3 regions of the Streptosporangium sp. NPDC004379 genome follow, and region 3 is predicted to be linked to each of the others. Evidence: riboswitches for the same ligand, from Rfam matches in the RefSeq annotation. Region 3 holds a riboswitch; each other region holds the start of a gene.
What was found. A riboswitch is a leader RNA that binds a small molecule or an ion and turns the genes downstream of it on or off. The one in region 3 is predicted to bind cyclic di-AMP.
Positions count from the first base shown of each region.

Region 1: another riboswitch for cyclic di-AMP. It lies ahead of ACFYSC_RS24595 (hypothetical protein); the one in region 3 lies ahead of ACFYSC_RS25615 (hypothetical protein).
Region 2: another riboswitch for cyclic di-AMP. It lies ahead of ACFYSC_RS19120 (CHAP domain-containing protein); the one in region 3 lies ahead of ACFYSC_RS25615 (hypothetical protein).

Region 1 is NZ_JBIAMC010000012.1:12,836-17,500, reverse strand. It holds gene ACFYSC_RS24605 (site-2 protease family protein) at 1-924, shown strand, start outside; gene ACFYSC_RS24600 (MarR family winged helix-turn-helix transcriptional regulator) at 991-1,521, shown strand; gene ACFYSC_RS24595 (hypothetical protein) at 1,577-2,521, opposite strand; cyclic di-AMP (ydaO/yuaA leader) riboswitch at 2,563-2,699, opposite strand; gene galT (galactose-1-phosphate uridylyltransferase) at 2,771-3,850, opposite strand; gene ACFYSC_RS24585 (DeoR/GlpR family DNA-binding transcription regulator) at 3,847-4,647, opposite strand.
Region 2 is NZ_JBIAMC010000008.1:104,937-109,601, reverse strand. It holds gene ACFYSC_RS19130 (DUF6716 putative glycosyltransferase) at 1-773, opposite strand, end outside; gene ACFYSC_RS19125 (hypothetical protein) at 785-1,822, opposite strand; cyclic di-AMP (ydaO/yuaA leader) riboswitch at 2,273-2,410, shown strand; gene ACFYSC_RS19120 (CHAP domain-containing protein) at 2,429-3,115, shown strand; gene ACFYSC_RS19115 (ABC transporter substrate-binding protein) at 3,606-4,665, shown strand, end outside.
Region 3 is NZ_JBIAMC010000012.1:248,055-252,719, reverse strand. It holds gene ACFYSC_RS25630 (SDR family NAD(P)-dependent oxidoreductase) at 1-627, opposite strand, end outside; gene ACFYSC_RS25625 (LysR substrate-binding domain-containing protein) at 712-1,071, shown strand; gene ACFYSC_RS25620 (DUF4253 domain-containing protein) at 1,165-1,992, shown strand; cyclic di-AMP (ydaO/yuaA leader) riboswitch at 2,260-2,404, shown strand; gene ACFYSC_RS25615 (hypothetical protein) at 2,648-3,433, shown strand; gene ACFYSC_RS25610 (alpha/beta fold hydrolase) at 3,851-4,665, shown strand, end outside.

The sequences.
Region 1 (4,665 bases), 240 kb from region 3:
ATGTCGGGCGGCCCGGCGATGAACTTCGTGCTGGCGTTCGTGCTGTTCGCCGTCGTGATGATGGGCTTCGGCGTCGCCGTCCAGAAGAACCAGATCTCCTCGGTCCCGCAGTGCGTCAAGACCTCCGCCGAGATCGCGAAGAACCCCGGGGCCGGGTGCGCCGCGACCGACAGGCCCAGCCCGGCCGCCGCGGCGGGGCTGCGCGCCGGTGACGTCCTGGTGTCGGTGGCGGGCAGGCCCGTCGCGAGCTGGGACGCCGCGACGCGGGCCATCCGCTCCCACGGCGCCGGCCCGCTGGCGATCGGCATCGAGCGGGACGGCCGGCCGATGACCGTGACCGCGAACCTCATCGCCCAGGACCGCGAGTCGCTGGACGAGCCCGGGAAGATCGACAAGGGCGTCGGTTACCTCGGGGTCAGCCCGGTGGTCGTCACCGAGCGGCAGAGCCTCGGCGCGGTCGCCTCCCACATGTGGGACACCACCTCGCTGACGGCGGGCGCGCTGCTGCGCTTCCCGGAGAAGATGGTCGGCGTCTGGAACGCCGCCTTCTCCGGCCAGGAGCGCGACAAGAACGGCCCGGTGGGCATCGTCGGCGTCGGCCGCATGGGCGGGGAGATCGTGGCCTCCTCGGCTCCGCTGGAGAGCAAGGTCGTCATCTTCATCAACCTGCTGGCCGTCTTCAACCTGGCGATCGGCATGTTCAACCTGATCCCGCTGCTCCCGCTGGACGGCGGCCACATCGCCGGCGGGCTGTGGGAGGGCCTGAAGCGGGGCTTCGCCCGTGTGACGCGCCGTCCCGCCCCCTCCCACGTGGACATCGCCAAGGCGCTCCCGCTCACCTACGCCATCGCCCTGGTGATGATCGTCATGGCCGGCCTGCTGGCGTACGCCGACGTCTTCAACCCGATCCGCCTGCTGGGTTGATCTTTCGTGACCATCCGTCCCGTACGGCGCGCCGCGGGCGGGCCGTACCCGCCGTAGGGGTACGCCGTGAACGACCGGACGCCGGGAGCGGCGATCGACGTGGCGCTGTTCCGGCTGCGCCGGATCTGGGCCCGGCCGCTGCGTGCCCGCCGGGCGGGTGAGCCGCCCCGGCCGGTGCAGATGTCGAACGTGATGGTCGTGCACGCGGTGCACAAGCTGAGCCTGGACGTCCCCGAGGTGACCGTGGGCGCCGTCGCCGAGCAGCTCGACGTGGACCCGTCCACCGCCAGCAGGCTCGTCAACGACGCGATCGGCGCGGGTCTGGTGGCACGGGAGGAGTCGGCGGTGGACGCCCGGCGGGCCCGCCTCGTGCTGAGCGAGCGTGGCCGCCGGGTGCTGGAGGTGGTCGTCCGCTACCGGCGGACCTACCTGGACGGCCTGATCGCCGACTGGACGGAGGCCGACCGCGAGGCGTTCGCCCGGCTGCTCGCCCGTTTCGCGGAGGCGGCCGTCGCCCGCCCGGCCGACCTGGCCGGCCTGGACCGGATGGTCGCCGAGGCGGCGGGGACGACGGACGTCGCCGTCACCCGCCCGTGACGCCGCCGATCCCGCCGGGTCCGTCGGTACTCCGGGAAACGTCCGGCCGGGTCCGTCAGTACATCGAGATGTGGACGTGGTCGAAGTGGTTGGCGGTGACGCCGCCGCGGTCGGACATGGCGCGCCAGCCGGTGCCGCTGTTGATCCGCTGACGCCAGATCACGTACTTCACCCCGAGTCGGGTCCTGTTCTTGAGGGCCCAGGCGGCGATCTCGTCGCCGAGCCCGACATGGCCCGCCGTGGGCGTCGATCCGCCGGTGCTCATCATGAAGTCGCAGGCCCGGCCCAGCGGGTGCTCGCCGCCGTCGTTCTCCGAGCGGTAGCAGCCGACCTCGTGGGGGAGGGTGAACCGCTTCCCGACCGCCTCGCGCATGATCCGGGTACGGTCGGTGATGTTGTCGGAGCCGGTGGGCAGCTGGGGCGCCCAGCTGCCGTCGGTGCGACGGCCCGAGCCCACGGGGACGAGCGCGTCGAGCTTCCGCCTGATGTCCGCGATGGCCTTCTCGGCGTCGCGGCGCCGGGCGGCCACGGCGTCACCCTCCTCGGCGATCCGGCCGGTGAGCCGGGCGGCCTCCTCGGCCGCCCGGCCGCGCAGGTCCCGGCTCTGGGCGAAGGTCCGGAGGTGGGCGCCCTGCTGGGCGGCGAGCTGGGCGGTGACCGCCGCGCCGTCCATCCGGGGGGCGGTCAGCAGGGAGGGCAGGTCGCTCCCGCCCCCCTGCTGACCGCCCTGGTACTGGAGGCTGGCGATGCCGGCGACCTGCTTCCTGGCCTCCGCGTAGGCGCGTTCGGCCTCGGCAAGGGCGGCCCTGGCCCGGCTCTCGGCCTGCCGGGCCTCGCGCAGCGACTCCCGTTTGGCCGCGTAGTCCTCGATGAGCCCGTCGACCTTCTCGGTGAGCTTCGCCAGGTCGGCGCGCAGTTCGGACTCGGACGGCTTGGGGTCGGCGCCGGCGGGCCCGCCGGCGAGGACGAACACCAGGGCCGAGACCGCGGAGACGGTCATGGCCGCACGGCGACGGGACGTGGGGGACGGGGCCGCCACGGCTCTCCTCTCCTACCGCCTACCGGGTTAGCTGACGGGTTCGGGCGGGAGAGAGCCCTTCCACCGAAGTGGATTCACCCCGGGTGCGGTGGTTCCCCGGCTCCCGGGCGACGCACCCGGAATTAGGCATATCGGACATTAAGTCCAATGGGTGAGGATAGTAATGGTAAACGGACGGTCACGCGACCCCGTCCCGTGACCGTCCGCCGGTCATTCCCCGACCAGGGACCGCAGGCGGCGGGCCGTGTCCTCCGGCAGCACGTCGTTGACGAAGGCGCCCATCGCGGACTCCGACCCGGCCAGATACTTCAGCTTGTCGGGCGCCCGGCGGATGCTGAACACCTCCAGGTGGGCGTACGACAGATCCCGGCCGGTGTGCACCGGCGCCTGGTGCCAGGCCGCCACGTACGGCAGGGGCACACCGAAGAACCCGTCCAGGGCGCGCAGGACCCGGGTGTACAGGGGGCCGAACGCCGCCCGCTCGGCGGCCTCCAGCGACCCCAGGCCGGGAACCCGGCGATGGGGGTAGAGGTGGACCTCGACCGGCCAGCGCGCCGCGGCCGGCACGAACGCCGTCCAGTGCTCGTTGGCGGCGACCACGCGGACGCCCGCCTCCCGCTCGGCGGCGAGCACGTCGGCGAACAGGTTGCCGCCGGTCCGCCTCCGGTGCCGCTCGGCCGCCTCCAGGGACAGCCGGGTCCGGGGGGTCACGTAGGGGTAGGCGTAGATCTGCCCGTGCGGGTGGGCCAGGGTGATGCCGATCTCGGGGCCCCGGTTCTCGAAGCAGAAGACCTGCTCCACCCCGGGCAGCGCCGACAGCTCCGCCGTACGGTCGATCCACGCCTCCATGACCAGATCGACCTGCTCGGGGGACAGCCGCGAGAAGGAGGAGCCGTGGTCGGAGGTGAAGCACACCACCTCGCACCGCCCGGTCCCCGGGCGGACCTCGCTCAGCCCGCCGACCGGAACGGCGTCGACCGGCTGGCCGGAGAAGGACGGGAAGCGGTTCTCGAAGACCACGACGTCGTAGTCGGATGAGGGGATCTCGGTGAGCCGGCCGGGGGCCGAGGGGCACAGCGGGCACTCGTCGGCCGGGGGCAGGAACGTGCGGCTCTGGCGGTGCCCGGCCACCGCGATCCACTCCTCGGTGAGAGGGTCGTAGCGCAGCTCGGAGGCCGGGGGGCGGGGCGGCAGGTCGCGCAGGTCGGCCGCGCTCCGGTCGGCGTCGTCCCGCCGGTCGAAGTAGAGCAGTTCGCGGCCGTCGGCCAGGTGGGTGATCGTGCGTTTCATGAGCTCACCGTCTCGTTCCGCTGGTGGGGGTCGGTGATGATCAGTTCGCCCACCTGGGACGCCAGCTCCTCGCGGGCCTCCTCCGGCAGGCCGGAGTCGCTGACCACGACGTGCGCCTCGGCCAGTCCGGCGATCGTGCTGATGCCGACCGTGTCCCACTTGGTGTGGTCGGCCGGCACCACCAGCCGGTGCGCCGAGGCGACCAGCTCGCGGTCGGTCTCGGCCTCCAGCAGGTTGGGCGTGGTGAACCCGGCGCGCACGCTCATCCCGTGCACGCCGAGGAAGAGGGTGTCCACGTGCAGCCCGCGGATCGCCGCGACCGCGACCGGGCCGACCAGCGCGTCGGAGGGCGTGCGGACGCCGCCGGTCAGCACGACGGTGCGGTCGGCGCGGGGGGAGCGGTGGAAGACGTCGGCGACCCCGATCGAGTTGGTGATCACCGTCAGGTCGGGCACGTCGGTCAGGAAGCGGGCGAGCGTCCAGGTGGTGGTCCCGGCGGAGAGCGCCACGGCCGTGCCCGGCCGTACCAGCCGGGCCGCCCGCCGGGCGATCGCCTCCTTCTCCGGCTGCTGGCGCGCCGACTTGGCGGCGAACCCCGGTTCCTCGGTGGAGCCGGGCCCGGCGACGGTGGCGCCGCCGTGGACCTTCGCCACCAGCCCGCGCTCGGCCAGCACCTCCAGGTCCCGGCGGATCGTCATGTCCGAGACCCCGAGCTCACGCACCAGGTCGGCGACCCGGGCGCCGCCGCTCGTGCGCACCCGGTCCAAGATCGCCTGCCGCCGCTGCTGGGCGAGCATTGACCACCCCTTAAATCA
Region 2 (4,665 bases), on a different contig from region 3:
AACCCCGCCGCGCGGGCGAGGTGGTCGCGCATCGGGCCGGCCTCGAACCGCACCGCGCCGGCGGGGACCGCGTCCCGCCCGGCCAGTTCCTCCCACAGCCGCCGGTAGGGGTGCCGCTCGGCGTGGGTCTGCCGCTCGTCGTCGAGGGCGCGGAGCTTGACCACGACGTCCAGGTCCGGCCGCCGCCCGGCCAGCTCCGCCAGGGACAGCAGGATCCGTTCCCGGTCCTCTCTGCGCCTGGGCACCTTGGCCTGGGCGGCGAACACCACGCGGTCGCGCGGCCCGGCGGGGGGCGGGGCCTGCCCCGCGGGCAGGAACGGCAGCCGGGCCAGGCCGACCGCGCCGCCGCCGCCCAGTCTCCGGCCGAGTTCGGTGAACTCCGCCACCTCCCGGCCGCTGTGCAGGACGAACAGGTCGCAGCCGCTGCGGAACAGCCATGCCTTCTCGGTGGCGGGGACGGAGATGCCGGGCAGCCCGGAGACGAACACCGGCCTGGGCGAGAGGCCGGCGAGCACCTCGCCGACCAGCACGTCGACCACCGGGCCGGTGCAGGCGGCCAGCACCGCGTCGGGCCGCAGCCGTTCGGCCGCCCGGCGCAGCGCCCGCGCCGACAGCACGGGAGGGTCGGCGGCCACCCCGGTGACGGCCGCGCGGATCTGCGCCGGCGAGGGTGCGATGGGGGTACGGATCACCGCGAGCTCCGCCGTACAGCCGCCGGGAAGGCCCGCGAGCAGGTGGGCGGCCCACTTCAGATAGGAATCCGAGTCGGCCACGGCCAGGACCTTCACTTTTTGACTCCGGTGTCGTGAGGAGCGGACATCGACAGGTGTGAGCGGAGGGAGGGCGCCGCCAGGGCGGTCCACCAGTCGTCGGGGACGTCCACCGCCTCCACGGTGACGCCCCGGGGTGCCAGCAGGACACGTAGCGAGGTGACGGCGGTGGACGGCAGGCTGAGCACCCGCTGCCCGGCGTCCAGTCCCCGCAGGGTCATCTCGGCGGGGGCCCCGGCGTCGTAGACGGTGACGCCGGGCTGCGCGCCGATCCGTTCGAGGTCGCCGGGGTCCTCCCGGCGGTGCGGGAAATAGGCCATCGGCCCGGCCGCGCCCACCCCGGCGAGCCAGGTGAGGTAGCGGTCGCGGTGGATCAGGCCGTTGCGCACCAGTGAGGTGCCGAGGACGACCGTGGGCTCCTGCGGCCGGGGCCGGCGCAGTGGCTGCGCGCGCAGCCAGGTGAAGTCGTGGACGACCAGTTCGGCTCCCCTGCCGCGTACGGCGCGCGCCAGGTCGTCCGGGATGGGCATCGCGGTGAAGACCGTCAGCCGGCCCGACCGGGCGGCCGAGCGCAGTCGCAGACCGGCCGCCACGCCGAGGACGGAGCGCGACGGGCCCGCGGTGGCCCGGGCCCGTAGCAGCGGCCTGCCAGGGGGCCCGGCGAGCAGTTCCAGGAGCCTGATCGTGGCCAGCCCGTCGTCGACGACCACGATCCGTCCGGGGAGTGCGGTGAGCCAGCGGGCCTGGACCCGGCCGGAGAAGGCGTCGCCGATCACCCAGGTCATGCCCCGCCGGGGCCTGGGCGGCCCGGGGGCCGGGCCGGCCTGTTCCAGCCCCGGGGGAAGGACGAGGCGGGACAGTTCCCGGCGGGTGGCGGTCAGCGGGCGCGAGCCGGCACGGGGCACCACCCGGACGGGGGCGCCGAGCAGCCCGGCGTGGCAGGCCTCGACCACGCAGAGCAGTTGCAGGGGGGACTCCGCCCAGGCGATGGCCGAAGGCTGTTCCCGCGCGTGGTCCCGCCCCTCCTCCACGCCGGGCGATGACCCGTTCACGATCGCCTCACCGTAACCGTGACGCCTTACGCGGCCGGGAACCGCGGATGAACATCCGAGCACGCGCGCCCGGCGACGTGCCGCCCGGAAAGGCACTGAACAGGTAAAACGATCCCCCTTTAAAAAGATCTACGTTAGGGGGCGCTTCAGCCGGGAAGAATCGTCCGTCGCACCGGGGCGTCGCCGGTCCCGCGGTGCGGAAATCCCTGTGCCGCAAGGGTTTGCGGCTTTTGCGAAAGCCTTTGGCCCGAAGTCGCCGATCTTCGGACCGGGAAGTCGACGATCACCGATATTCGGCGTTTTCCCAAGTCAAGGCAATGCGGGAGCTTGCAATCGGCCTGGAGCAGCACGTACGTTCTACTCGTTCGCGATGAGGACCGAGGTCCACAGACCCATCTCTCGTCGACACATTGCCCGACCGCGCATCATCACGACGGATCACTCCGTCGATGGGCGCGGCCGCCGAATCCGCGGCTCTCGCGGAACCGGGGAACCACTTCATGGGGTGAATCAGCGCGTTCGCGCGCCGTAGGGCACTTCCCAGCCCGAACCCGTCAGCTAACCCGGTAGGCGGCATGGAAGCGACGCAAGGAGCCGAACTCTCCCATGGCCAAGAACCGCCTCACCCCCGGGAAGCACAGCCTGGTCCGCGCCCTCGTGGGCGCGTCCATCGTCCTCGCCGGCGGTGCCGTGACCACCGTTCCCGCCCTCGCCGACAACCACGCCTCCGGCCCGCAGGCCGGGTCGGTCACCGAGAACGCCGCGGCCTCGTCCGAGACCCAGGCCCAGAACCTGCCCAAGGTCAGCGCCCAGCAGGTCCTCGACATCGCCGCCCAGCAGATCGGCGTCTCGGAGAACGCCTACGGCGGCGGCACCAAGTTCCATGCCTGGTACCTCGCCAGCGAGCGCGCGAAGGAGACCGTCGCCCGCGACGGCGGCAGGATCCAGGACTACGCCAACGCCCCCTGGTGCGCGATGTTCGTCTCCTGGGTCGGCGAGCAGGCCGGCATCCGGCCCACCATGGGCTGGGACGCCTACACCGTCAGCTACGCCAAGTGGTTCGCCGACAACGGACGCTGGGGTCAGACCCCGAAGCCCGGCGCCGTGGTCTTCTTCGACTGGGGCGGCAGCAAGGACATCGACGCCATCGACCACGTGGGTCTCGTCAAGAAGGACAACGGCGACGGCACGATCACCACGATCGAGGGCAACACCGGCAACGGCAAGGTCGAGGAGCGTGTCCGGCCGGTCGCCCAGGTCGACGGCTACGGATACCCGGTCTACAACGGCTGACGGACGACTCCGGTCTTCCGTTCCCCTCTCCCCTTCCCCTCGTCCGCTCCCGTCCCTCCGGGAGCGGCGAGGACCGGCGGCGGAGACCGGCGGACTACGGCCGACGGACGGCGACCCGGCACGACCGGGTCGCCGTTTCGGCTTTCCGGCCGGGACCTTATCGCCGCGAGGAAGGTCCGGACGATCCCTGATGCACTGGATGATCCCGGTTGGTGAGCGTTCGCCGCGTCGTGTCATGTTGGGGTGGGAGCGCTCCCAAGCGCCCGATCGCACAGTTTGTCACCTTAACGACTGTTCGCCGAGCTGAAACACCCGCGATGTAACGGTTACGTTTCGGCATATTGACGCGCCGGTTGCCCATCGTCCAGTCTTCGTGGGAGCGCTCCCAAAAGCTGCCCGCGCGCAACCCATCGCCGATCGCGTTCGTCGGGGGCCGGTTCGCGATGTCACCTCCCAATCGATTCGGGCGACCACCTGAGAGGGGTCCGGAATGTTGAACACCAAGCGGCACGGCAAGCTCGCCGCCGTCGTGGTGATGACCGCCGCAGCACTGGCGGTCACCTCCTGTAGTTCGAGTGAGCCCGCCAAGAACACGGCCGCCTCGGGCGGCTCGGCCTCCGAGCCGGTGACCATCACCGTGCAGACCTTCGGCGGCGGCGCGAACTTCGGCTACAAGAAGGCCGTCGAGACCTGGAACGCGTCACACCCGAACATCCAGATCAAGCACGAGAACCCGACCGACCGGTTCGAGGACGTCTTCCTGCCCCAGCTCCTGCAGCGTCTGCAGGCCGGCAGCGGCGCGGCCGACGTGGTCGGCATCGACGAGGGCGCGATGGGCCTCATGAAGGCCCGCCCGCAGTTCTTCGTCGACCTCGCCGAATACGGCCTGGACAAGCGCAAGAGCGACTTCCCCGCCGCCAAGTGGGAGAACGGCATCAACAAGGACGGCAAGCTCTTCGCCCTCGGCACCGACATCGGCGGCATGGCGATGTGCTACCGCAAGGACCTGTTCGAGAAGGCCGGCCTCCCCGGTGAGCGCGACGAGGTCAGCAAGCTCTGGCCGGACTGGAACGCCTTCATGGAGGTCGGCAAGAAGTTCCAGGCCGCCAACACCGCCAAGGGCGACCCGAAGTTCCTCGACGGTCCCAACACCCTCTACAACGTGGTCCTGTCGCAGGAGGCGCCGAAGAACGGCAACGTCGCCTACTTCGACAAGAACAACCAGCTCATCCTGGAGTCGAACCCGGCCATCAAGACCGCGTTCGAGACGGTGAAGAGCTTCAGCCAGGCGGGCATGACCGCCAAGCTCGCCTCCTTCACCCCGCCGTGGAACGCCGCGCTGAAGAAGGGCGGCTTCGCCGTCATGGGCTGCCCGGCCTGGATGGTCGGTGTGATCAAGGACAACTCCGGCGAGGGCAACTCGGGCAAGTGGGACGTGGCCGGTGTTCCCGGCGGCGCCGGCAACTGGGGCGGCTCCTACCTGGCGATCACCAAGCAGAGCAAGCACCCCAAGGAGGCCGCCGAGGTCGTGAACTACCTCACCGGCAAGG
Region 3 (4,665 bases):
GAAGCCGGTACCGCGGGCCACCTTCTCCCAGGCGGCGAACTCCGCGCGGGCGTTCTCCAGACTGGCCGCGATCGCGTCGGCGGCGTCGTCGCCCAGCGGGAGGCGCAGCGGGGTCTCCTCCGCGTCGAGGGCGGCGAGGACGGCCGCCGCCTTGGCCGGGTCGCCGGGCTGCCTGCCGTCGGACTCCGGCAGGCCGGAGCGGACCGGGCCGACGACGGTCTCGTAGGCGGGGATGACGGCCGACTGCAGCAGGGCGCCGCCGCCGGCGAAGCCCGTCCTGAACGCCCCCGGCTCCACGACCAGCACCTTGATCCCGAATTGCGCGACCTCCTGGGCGAGCGCCTCCGAGAGCCCCTCCAGGGCGAATTTGGTCGCCGAGTAGGCGCCCACGCCCGGGAAGGTGAACCGGCCGCCCATGCTGCTCATCTGCACGATCGCACCCGATCCCTGGCGGCGCATGTGCGGCAGCACGGCCCGCGTCAGCGCCGCCGGGCCGAAGAAGTGCAGTTCCATCAGGTCGCGCAGCTCGCGGTCCGAGGTCTCCTCCACGGCGCCGACCAGTCCGCGCCCGGCGTTGTTGACCAGCACGTCCACGCGCCCGTACCAGAGGACGACCTCGGCGACCACGGCGGCGATCCGGGCGGTGTCGGTGACGTCCAGCCCGACCGCGACGACCCGCTCGCCGGTCGCGACGGCGTCTCCGTCATGGAGGTGGCCGGCGAGCCCCTGATGTGGACCGAACGGGCGCCGCGCGAATGGGTGGACTGGTGGGCGGTCAACCCCCGGCCGGACGGTTCCGCCCCGCGCTGGGGGCCGACCAACGACAACGTCGAGGAGATGCTGGAGCAGGTGGCCGAGGGCGCCGCCGTCTGCTTCGCCCCGTCGAGCATGGCCCGCTACTACGCCCGCCCCGACCTGGCCTGGGTGCCCCTCACCGACGTCGAGCCGCTGCGGGTGGCCCTGGCCTGGCCCAGGGGTGCGGACGACCCGCTGGTGCGCGGATTCGCCGAGGTGGTCCGCGAGCTCGCGGAGCCCGCGACGGCCCCTCGGCCCTCCCCGCGAGGGCCGTGAAGGCGGTGTTTTTCGGCCGCGCTGGGGGGAGAACTGTCCTCCCGCCGCCTGACAGGCCAAAATTGGTCCGTGGTCAGGATCGGATCGACAGGGATGAGCGATTGCGAGCGGGAGCAACTTCCGCCGTTGCTGGGCCAGCTGTTCGCCGGCGGCGGTGAGGGGCGGGCGCTCTCGGTCGAGCTGCCTCCAGGCGACGTGGTGTGGCCCGACCCCGGTTACTCCCAGCTGATGGTCGGTTATCGTCCGGCGTTCTGGCTCAGTGACGAGCCGGTCTCCGCCGGGCTGTGGTCCGGCCTGCGGGCCGAGCACCCGCGCTCGGGCCTGTGGCCGTTGCTGCTGGAGGACTCCGTCCAGCCGTGGTCGTCCGGGCAGATCGCCCCGGACACGGTGGAGGAGATCGACAACTATCACACCGCCGCCTTCATGGCGGAGGTCTGGGCCGACTGGACCGAGAGGGCGGACGCCGAGCAGCTGGAGCTGCTGGCTCCGTTCGGCGCGCGGTGCCCGGGTCCGGCCCCCGCGGGCAGGCTCGCCACCGACCCCGACGTGGTCGCCGACTGGTACGCCGGGCTGGTCGCCGAGCGCAGGACCCCTCTGGGCCTGGTGGCCGTCGACCGGGGGGCCGACGCGCTGGCCGTCATGGGGTGGCAGGGCGCGCTGAACCACAACGAGTGGATGGTCCCGCTGGCCGCCGTGGTGCGGAGCTGGGAGGAGCGGTTCGGGGCGCGGCTGGTGGGCGTGGGTTTCAACACCCTCGACCTGAGCGTCGCGGCGCCCCCCACGACGGCGGAGCACGCCCTGCACGTCGCGGCGGAGCACTGGACGTTCTGCCCGGACAGCGTCGTCTACAGCGCCGGCACGCTCGCCGGCTACGCCGAGCAGATCATGGGCAGGAACGCCTGGTCGTTCTGGTGGGACTGACCGGGGCGGGCGGCCGTTTCCCGGGGTTCCGGGCGGGACCGCGGGCCGCGGGAAATGGCGGCGGTGAATCACCCGTATGTGGTTCGCCACGGCGTGTACGCCCTGGTCCGCGCCGGTTCAGGGGCCGATAAACCGGATCATGTGCCCTTTCTTGGCCATAGAAGGTAGATCTTCTGGTCATTCCATGGGTTCTGCTTTGCTTTGTCTGATTTGCCCGGTAGTGTCCTAGTCATCGGCAGGTGACCTGCACCCTCATCCGAGGGGGCGACCGGGCCGACGTCGAATCCCGAAGCCGTCATGGCATGGGAGCCGGGGACCCACCTTCCGGGGTGAATCCGCCGCGAACGCGGTGGTAGGGCACTCCACCGCCCGAACCCGTCAGCTAACCCGGTAGACGAGATGGAGAGGAGATCCCTCAGTGGGAGACCGCGCCACCTTCGTACCGGTATACCGCATTTCGCTGCCGGTCCTCTGAGACTTTCACATCCCCTGGGTTCTTCCGCCGCGATCGGTCGCGGCATCCCCCAGCGCTCCGTGTAGCGCCACCTGATCCATCCCTGCGCCTCTTCTTCCCTGTGAGCGCGACCCCGCCGACGCCTCCCTTCACGCATGGCGTCCGGCTGCCCCGTTCCCTCGCGAAAGAGTTCGTTTCCTCATGCCTTCCCTGGATCCCCGCACGTCCGCCCGCAAGACCCGATACGCCGTCGCCGGCCTGGTCGGCGCCGGGCTCCTCGCCTCCGCCGCCGCCGTCTCGGCCCTCCCCTCGGTCGACCGGGACGCGCCCGCCGCCTCGGCGGCCGGCGCCGGGGTCACCGCGGTGAGCGAGCCGGTCGCGGCCGCGGTCCCCGAGGCCGCCCCCGCCCAGGCCGCCGCCGCTCCCGAGCAGGCCGCTCCCGAGCAGGCCGCTCCCGAGCAGGCCGCTCCCGGGCAGGCCGCCGCGCCAGAGCAGGCCGCCCCCGCCAAGCCGCAGAAGGTCACCAAGACCGTCATGCTGAAGGGCCAGACCAAGGCCTCCTACTTCTGGGACGACTCCTCCGGCCGCGCCGGTGACACCGGCCTCCCCGCCAGTGGCAAGCCGATGCAGAAGGGCATGATCGCCAGCCCGAGCTGGCCGCTGTTCACCGAGGGCTACGTCATCTACAAGGGCAAGAAGGCCAAGTTCTTCGTCGGCGACCGCGGCCCCGGCGTCCCCTCCAGCAGCGGCGTCATGATCGACCTCGACGCCAAGACCTTCGCCGACCTGACCGGCGGCACGTTCAACCCCGGCACCCTCGGCGTGGACGGCAACGGCGGCATGGGCCACATCAAGGTCGACTACGTCATCACCAAGTGGGGCGACGGTCCGGGCAAGAAGAACGACCCGGTCCCCTTCTCCACCGGTGCCTGGGGCAAGCGGGACGGCGACCCGGCCAAGCCGGTCCAGATCACCGTCAAGCCGTAACCGGCCGGAACGGCGCCGCCGCACCGTCACGGCGGCGCCGCACCGTCACGGCGGCGCCGCACCGTCACGGCGGCGCCGCCGGACCGTCACGACGCCGCCCCGCGCCAGGGCGGCACCGTCGGGCCGTGACGGCTCACCGGGTCATAAGGGTTCCACCGGGCCGTGACGGCCCGGTCAGGCCGTGACGGCCGGAAGCGAAGAGCTTCACCTCAGCCTTTCCTGGACACGGGAGCGGACGCCGGCGCAGGGCGTCCGCTCCTGCTTTTCGCTCTCCGGCCCTTCGGCACGGGATGTCTTGCCCCGACCTGGGCAGAATGACATTCTGTTCCGGGTTACCGGTCCGTCGTCTCCGGGCGGCGGGAACCGTCAGGGCGGCCACCCGGCCCGCCCGCGGACGGACGGGGGAGAGGGAGCGACATGACGACGCGCGTCCGGGCCAACGGCATCGAGATCGCCTACGAGACCTTCGGGTCTCCCGGCGACCGGCCGCTTCTGCTGATCATGGGTCTCGGCGCCCAGATGATCCACTGGGACGAGGAGTTCTGCGAGCTGCTCGCCGGCCGCGGGCACCACGTGGTGCGGTTCGACAACCGCGACGCCGGCGAGTCCACCCACCTGAACGACGCCGGGGCGCCCGCCCTCGGCGGCGGCCGGGCCCCCTACCTGCTCGACGACATGGTCGACGACGCCGCCGGGCTGCTCGACGCGCTCGGCTGGGAATCGGCCCACGTGGTCGGCGCCTCGATGGGCGGCATGATCGCCCAGGCGATGGCGATCGGCCATCCGCGCCGGGTGCGGAGCCTCACCTCGATCATGTCCACCCCCGGCCACGCGGTCGCCCCGCCCACCGAGGCGGCGATGGCGGTGCTCATGGCGCCGCCGCCGCCCGACCGCGAGGCCGCGATCCGTCAGGCGCTGAGCACCTGGGAGATCCTCGGATCCCCCGGATACCGGATGGACCGCGAGCGCGTCGCCCAGATCACCGAACTCAGCTACGACCGCGGCCTCGACCCGGCCGGGACCGCCCGGCAGCTCGCCGCGATCCTGGCCTCGGGCGACCGTACGGCGCTGCTCGGGAAGATCACCGTACCCACCCTCGTACTGCACGGCGAGGCCGACCAGCTCATCCCGGTGGCCGGGGGGATCGCCACGGCGGACGCGATCCCCGGCGCCAGACTGGTCACCTTCCCCGGCATGGGCCACGACCTGCCGCGCCTGCTCTGGCCGGCCTT